2 regions of the Streptomyces sp. NBC_01410 genome follow, and region 1 is predicted to be linked to the other one. Evidence: predicted binding sites of a transcription regulator. Region 1 holds the regulator's gene; the other holds the start of a gene.
The links. The regulator HrcA, encoded in region 1, represses chaperone genes, less so after heat shock. The targets are predictions, from matches to a motif close to TTNGCACTCNGNNNNNCNGAGTGCNAA.
Positions count from the first base shown of each region.

Region 2: groES (co-chaperone GroES) is a predicted target of HrcA. The motif match lies at 2,161-2,187, and genes of this name have one in related genera.

Region 1 is NZ_CP109530.1:2,989,220-2,992,626, forward strand. Features, by position in the region: gene OG741_RS13705 (nitronate monooxygenase) at 1-516, opposite strand, end outside; gene dnaJ (molecular chaperone DnaJ) at 644-1,780, opposite strand; gene hrcA (heat-inducible transcriptional repressor HrcA) at 1,781-2,806, opposite strand; gene OG741_RS13720 (MBL fold metallo-hydrolase) at 2,974-3,407, shown strand, end outside.
Region 2 is NZ_CP109530.1:5,231,496-5,234,902, reverse strand. Features, by position in the region: gene groL (chaperonin GroEL) at 1-1,612, opposite strand, end outside; gene groES (co-chaperone GroES) at 1,707-2,015, opposite strand; gene OG741_RS24235 (hypothetical protein) at 2,270-2,923, opposite strand; gene OG741_RS24230 (polysaccharide deacetylase family protein) at 2,920-3,407, opposite strand, start outside.

The DNA of each region.
Region 1 (3,407 bases):
CTGCACACACACGGCGTCGGCCCCGGCCCACTGCGCGGCCTGCGCCTCTTCGGGCGTGGTGACCGTGACGACGGTGAAGGTCCCGGCCTTGGCGAAGGAGTCGAGCACATCGCGGGTCGGGCAGCCGAAGGTGAAGGAGACGACGGGCACGGGGTCGTCGAGGAGGATGGCCAGTTTGGCCTCGTAGCCGTCGTCGCGCCCGGAGTCGGGGTCGCCGAGAGGAGTCTCGTACCAGGCGGCCTCACCGGCGAGCTGATTCCGGTAGATCTCGACGGCACCGGGGTCGGCGGTGTTGGGCTGCGGCATGAAGAGATTGACGCCGAACGGCTGCGCGGTGAGCCCGCGCACCTGTTTGACCTCCTGGTACATGCCGTCCGCGGTCTTGTATCCGGCAGCGAGGAACCCGAGCCCGCCGGCTTCGGACACGGCGGCGGCGAGCTGGGGGCAGGATGCGCCGCCCGCCATGGGGGCCTGCACGATCGGATGACGGCAAAGATCGGTCAGTGCGGAGGACATGCAGGCATGGTGCCATGCCGCTCGCGGCCCATCGAATCGGGCGTTCCGCAACGGCCGCGGTTGCGGGCCGCTGTCCTGAAAACGCCGGAGGGGCTGAAGATTCAGCCCCTCCGGCGTTCGAGAGGGCCTAACGCCCGTTGAACGCGTCCTTCAGGCGGGAGAACAGTCCCTGCTGCCCCGGCTGGAACTGACCCGTAGGCCTTTCCTCGCCGCGCAGCTTCGCCAGGTCCCGCAGCAGCCGCTCCTGATCCACGTCCAGCTTCGACGGGGTCATCACCTCGACATGGACGATCAGGTCGCCACGGCCCCCGCCCCGCAGGTGCGTGATGCCGCGCCCGTGCAGCGGGATCGACTGGCCGGACTGGGTGCCCGGGCGGATGTCGACCTCCTCCACGCCGTCCAGCGTCTCCAGCGGGCACTTCGTGCCCAGCGCCGCCGCCGTCATGGGGATCGTCACCGTGCAGTGCAGATCGTCGCCCCGGCGCTGGAACACCGGGTGCGGCAGCTCGTGGATCTCGACGTAGAGGTCGCCGGCGGGGCCACCGCCCGGGCCGACCTCGCCCTCGCCCGCGAGCTGGATGCGCGTGCCGTTGTCGACACCGGCCGGGATCTTGACCGTCAGGGTGCGGCGGGACCGTACCCGCCCGTCGCCCGCGCACTCGGGGCACGGGGTCGGGACGACCGTTCCGAAGCCCTGGCACTGCGGGCACGGCCGCGACGTCATGACCTGGCCGAGGAAGGACCGCGTCACCTGCGAGACCTCACCGCGGCCGCGGCACATGTCGCAGGTCTGCGCCGAGGTACCCGGCGCCGCGCCCTCGCCCGAACACGTCGTACAGACGACGGCCGTGTCGACCTGGATGTCCTTCGTCGTGCCGAAGGCAGACTCGTTGAGCTCGATCTCCAGGCGGATCATCGCGTCCTGGCCCCGCCGCGTACGCGACCTGGGGCCGCGCTGCGAAGCCGTACCGAAGAACGCGTCCATGATGTCCGAGAAGTTCCCGAAGCCACCGGCGCCGAAGCCGCCCGCGCCTCCGCCGCCCGCCTGCGAGAGCGGGTCTCCGCCGAGGTCGTAGACCTGCTTCTTCTGCGGGTCCGACAGCACCTCGTACGCGGCGTTGATCTCCTTGAAGCGCTCCTGCGTCTTCGGGTCCGGATTCACATCCGGGTGGAGTTCACGGGCAAGCCGGCGGAAGGCCTTCTTGATCTCGTCCTGGGACGCGTCGCGGCGTACGCCGAGTACGGCGTAGTAGTCCGTGGCCACTTACGACTCCGCCAGGATCTGTCCGACGTAACGTGCCACTGCGCGTACCGCTCCCATCGTTCCGGGGTAGTCCATGCGGGTCGGTCCGACCACGCCGAGTTTGGCAACTGCCTCGTCGCCCGAACCGTAGCCGACCGCGACGACGGACGTGGAGTTGAGGCCCTCGTGGGCGTTCTCATGACCGATCTTCACGGTCATGCCCATGCCGCCCGCTTCCTTGGCCTCGCCGAGCAGCTTGAGGAGCACCACATGCTCCTCGAGAGCTTCGAGCACCGGCCGGATCGTCAGCGGGAAGTCGTGTCCGAAGCGCGTGAGATTGGCGGTACCGCCGATCACCAGCCGCTCCTCGGTCTCCTCGACCAGGGTTTCGAGCAGGGTCGAGAGCACCGTGGAAACGGTACCCCGGTCCTCCGCCTCGAAGGAGTCGGGAAGGTCCTGCACCAGCTGCGGCACATCCGCGAAGCGGCGCCCGACGACCCGGCTGTTGAGCCGGGCCCGCAGGTCCGCGAGCGAGGATTCCGCGAAGGGCGCGGGGCAGTCGATCATGCGCTGCTCGACCCGTCCGGTGTCCGTGATCAGCACGAGCATCAGCCGGGCGGGCGCGAGGGAGAGGAGCTCCACATGCCGGACGGTGGAGCGGGTCAGCGAGGGGTACTGGACCACCGCGACCTGCCGGGTCAGCTGCGCCAGCAGCCGCACCGTACGGCCCACGACGTCGTCGAGGTCGACGGCTCCGTCGAGGAAGTTCTGGATGGCACGGCGCTCGGGCGACGACAGCGGCTTGACGCCGGCCAGTTTGTCGACGAAGAGCCGGTAGCCCTTGTCCGTGGGGATACGCCCCGCGCTCGTATGAGGCTGGGCGATGAACCCTTCCTCCTCCAGCACCGCCATGTCATTGCGGACGGTGGCCGGGGAGACCCCGAGCTTGTGACGCTCCGTGAGCGCCTTGGAGCCGACGGGCTCCTCGGTGCCGACATAGTCCTGGACGATGGCGCGCAGCACCTCGAGTCTGCGTTCGCTGAGCATCGCGCACACCTCCAAGCTGTGATTCCTCGGTGACCGCTTGGCACTCGATGCGTACGAGTGCCAGCATTTCCCCGTGCCAGTGTACGGCCGTGGGGTACATCCCTAGCAAGGGCGGCCGACCACGCCACCGAGCGACAGTGCTGGTCGGTTGCGGATAGCGTCGCGGTATGGACGTCAGTTGGGAAGACTTCGGCTGGGAGCGGCTGGCCGACGGGGTGGGGCGCCGGCGGCTTCCCGGCTGGGACGCGACCAGTGGTTTGATCGCCGGAGAGGACGGTGTCCTCCTGTACGACACCGGCTCGACACTGCGCGAGGGGGCCGAGCTGCGGGCCCAGGCGCAAGCCCTGCTCGGCGGCCGACGGGTGACGCATATCGCACTGAGCCATCCCCACTTCGACCATGTGCTGGGCACGGCGGCGTTCTCGGGCGCGGAGGTGTACGGAGCGGTCGGCATCGCCGAACTGATGCGGCGGGAGCGGGACGAGATCCGCGACAGCGCGGTACGGCACGGGGTCACCGAGGCCGACGCGACGGAGGCGGCCGACGTGCTGGTGGCGCCGCACCATCTGGTGTTCGGCGAGTGGACGCTGGACCTGGGCGG
Region 2 (3,407 bases), 2.2 Mb from region 1:
GGCCGTGCCCATGACCTGCGTCGGACTCGTCCTCGGCCGGCTTCTCGACGACCAGGGTCTCGGTCGTGAGCAGCAGCGAGGCGATGGACGCGGCGTTCTCCAGAGCGGAGCGCGTGACCTTGACCGGGTCGATGACGCCGGCCTTCACCAGGTCGCCGTACTCGCCGGTCGCGGCGTTGAAGCCCTGCCCGGCCTCCAGCTCCGCCACCTTGGCGGTGATGACGTAGCCCTCGAGACCGGCGTTCTCGGCGATCCAGCGCAGCGGCTCGACGACGGCGCGGCGGACGACCGCGACACCGGTGGCCTCGTCGCCCTCCTTGCCCAGGCCGCCCTCGAGCACCTTGGCGGCGTGGACGAGCGCGGAGCCACCACCGGAGACGATGCCCTCCTCGACCGCGGCGCGGGTCGCGGAGATGGCGTCCTCCAGACGGTGCTTCTTCTCCTTCAGCTCCACCTCGGTGGCGGCGCCGACCTTGATCACGCACACGCCGCCGGCCAGCTTCGCGAGGCGCTCCTGGAGCTTCTCGCGGTCCCAGTCGGAGTCCGTGGACTCGATCTCGGCCTTGATCTGGTTGATGCGGCCGACGACGTCCTCGTGGTTGCCGCCACCGTCGACGACGGTGGTGTCGTCCTTGGAGATCGTCACGCGGCGGGCGCTGCCCAGCACGTCCAGACCGGCCTGGTCGAGCTTGAGGCCGACCTCCTCGGCGATGACGGTGGCACCGGTGAGGGTGGCCATGTCCTGGAGCATCGCCTTGCGGCGGTCACCGAAGCCGGGAGCCTTGACGGCCACGGCGTTGAAGGTGCCACGGATCTTGTTCACGACCAGGGTCGAGAGCGCCTCGCCCTCGACGTCCTCGGCGATGATCAGGAGCGGCTTGGAGCCACCGGCCTGGATGACCTTTTCGAGGAGGGGCAGCATGTCCTGGATGGAGGAGATCTTGCCCTGGTTGATCAGGATGTACGGGTCGTCGAGGACGGCCTCCATACGCTCCTGGTCGGTCACCATGTACGGGGACAGGTAACCCTTGTCGAAGGCCATGCCCTCGGTGAAGTCGAGCTCCAGACCGAAGGTGTTGGACTCCTCGACGGTGATGACACCGTCCTTGCCGACCTTGTCCATGGCCTCGGCGATGAGCTCGCCGACCTGCTGGTCCTGCGCCGAGAGCGCGGCGACAGCGGCGATGTCGGCCTTGTCCTCGATCGGACGGGCGGTCGCGAGCAGCTCGTCGCAGACGGCCTTGACCGCGGCGTCGATGCCCTTCTTCAGGGCGGCCGGGGAGGCGCCGGCGGCGACATTGCGCAGGCCCTCGCGGACCAGCGCCTGGGCCAGCACGGTGGCGGTGGTGGTGCCGTCACCCGCGATGTCGTTGGTCTTGGTCGCCACCTCCTTCACCAGCTGGGCACCGAGGTTCTCGTACGGGTCCTCGATCTCGACCTCGCGGGCGATCGTGACACCGTCGTTGGTGATGGTGGGGGCGCCGAACTTCTTGTCGATGACGACGTTGCGGCCGCGGGGGCCGATCGTCACCTTGACCGTGTCGGCAAGCTTGTTGACGCCGCGCTCGAGGGCGCGACGGGCGTCCTCGTCGAACTTCAGGATCTTCGCCATGGGAGCTTCTCTGTCCTCTCAAACGAACTGCGCCCCTGGGCACCCGGCTACATCAGTGCGGGGGCCAGGGGCGCAGATCAAAAACGTGGGTGAATTACTTCTCGACGATCGCGAGCACGTCGCGAGCCGAGAGGACGAGGTATTCCTCGCCGTTGTACTTCACCTCGGTGCCGCCGTACTTGCTGTACAGCACGACGTCGCCGGTCTTGACGTCGAGCGGAAGACGCTCGCCGTTCTCGAAGCGGCCCGGGCCCACGGCAAGGACGACGCCCTCCTGGGGCTTCTCCTTCGCGGTGTCCGGGATGACCAGGCCAGAGGCCGTGGTCTGCTCGGCGTCGAGCGGCTGGACCACAATGCGGTCCTCGAGCGGCTTGATGGCAACCTTGGAGCTGGCGGTCGTCACGATCCGACCTCCCCCTTCGGAGATCTCACGGGGTTAACTGTCTGGATGGCGACCAGGTGGATCCGTCGTCGCGGGTGCCGGACCTGCCCGTCGCTGCGTTGGCACTCTCCAGTGGGGAGTGCCAGACCCGAGACTATGACTGCGATTAGCACTCGGTCAAGCGGAGTGCCAATTCACCGGTGCGCCGCGGTGCGGTCCCGGTACGGACAACGCCGTCGCCGATGCCAGGGTTCCGCCGCCCGGGCGGCGCCGGGTCAGACGTAGTCCTCCAGTCGCCCCACCGCGTATCCCTGCTCCTGGATACGGCGCAGCAGCGCTCCGGTCGCCCTCGCATCCGCCCGGACGATGTCGCCGGGCCGCAGCTGTTCGCCCAGCGCGTACTCACCGAACTCGCGGCCGAGCACCACCGCACGGACCCCGCAGTCGGCTGCGGCCCGCAGCGTGTCCGCGTTGTACGCGCCGCGGGGCGGGTGGAACAGGCGGCTGCGGCGCTGCCCGCAGATCTCGGCGCGCTGTCCCTCGTACGAGAGCGTGGGCAGATCGGGCCGCCCCTCGGCACGGAACACGCTGACCGGCAGCTTCAGTTCGCCCGTCATCCGCACAAACCGCGGATCGCGCGCCGCACCCGCGTCGACGGCGAGGAAGACCACCTTGTCGCGGGTCGGCACATGGTCCACGACATACGCCGCCGAGAGCCTGTGGGCGGGCGGCCGGGGCGCGCGGGTGAGCGGTCCGGCCAGCCCCCACCGCCTGTGCGCCGCGGACCGTGGCGCACCCGTGCCCGGAGTGACCTGCCGCGCGGCCTTGCGCCCGAGGCGCTCGATCGGGTCGACCGACTGGGCGCACCCCGCGGTGAGGAGCGCACCGGCCGCCAGCAGTCCGGCCAGCAGCCGGTGCGACTGCCTCATACGTAGTCCTCCAGCTTGGCCACGGCGTAGCCCTTGTCGGTGACCGTCTTCATCACCCGCCGGATCATGTCCGGCATGCTGCCCTTCCAGTCTTTGCGGCCACGGAAGTGAGTGAGGATGATGTCGCCGGGGTGCAGGGCCCGGTCCCGCTCGCGCCACTCCACGCGATCGGGAAACGCCTCGGCCGCCCACAGGGGAATGGCTTTGATGCCGCACGACCGGGCGATGCGCAGCGTGTCCTCGTTGTAGCTGCCGTACGGCGGGCGGAAGAGCGGGGGCCTGATTCCGTACCGCTTCTCGAGCTTGGTCTGCTGGTCGCAGATCTCGTGCTTCTGCTGGGCGTACGAAAGGCCGCGCAGATAGCGGTGGTTGAGGGTGTGGTTGTGCAGCGAGACGCCTCGGTCCTGCATCTGCTTGAAGTAGCCGTAGTTGCTGCTGATCAGGTAGTCGCTGAGGAAGGCGCTGTACGGGATCTGAAGATCGC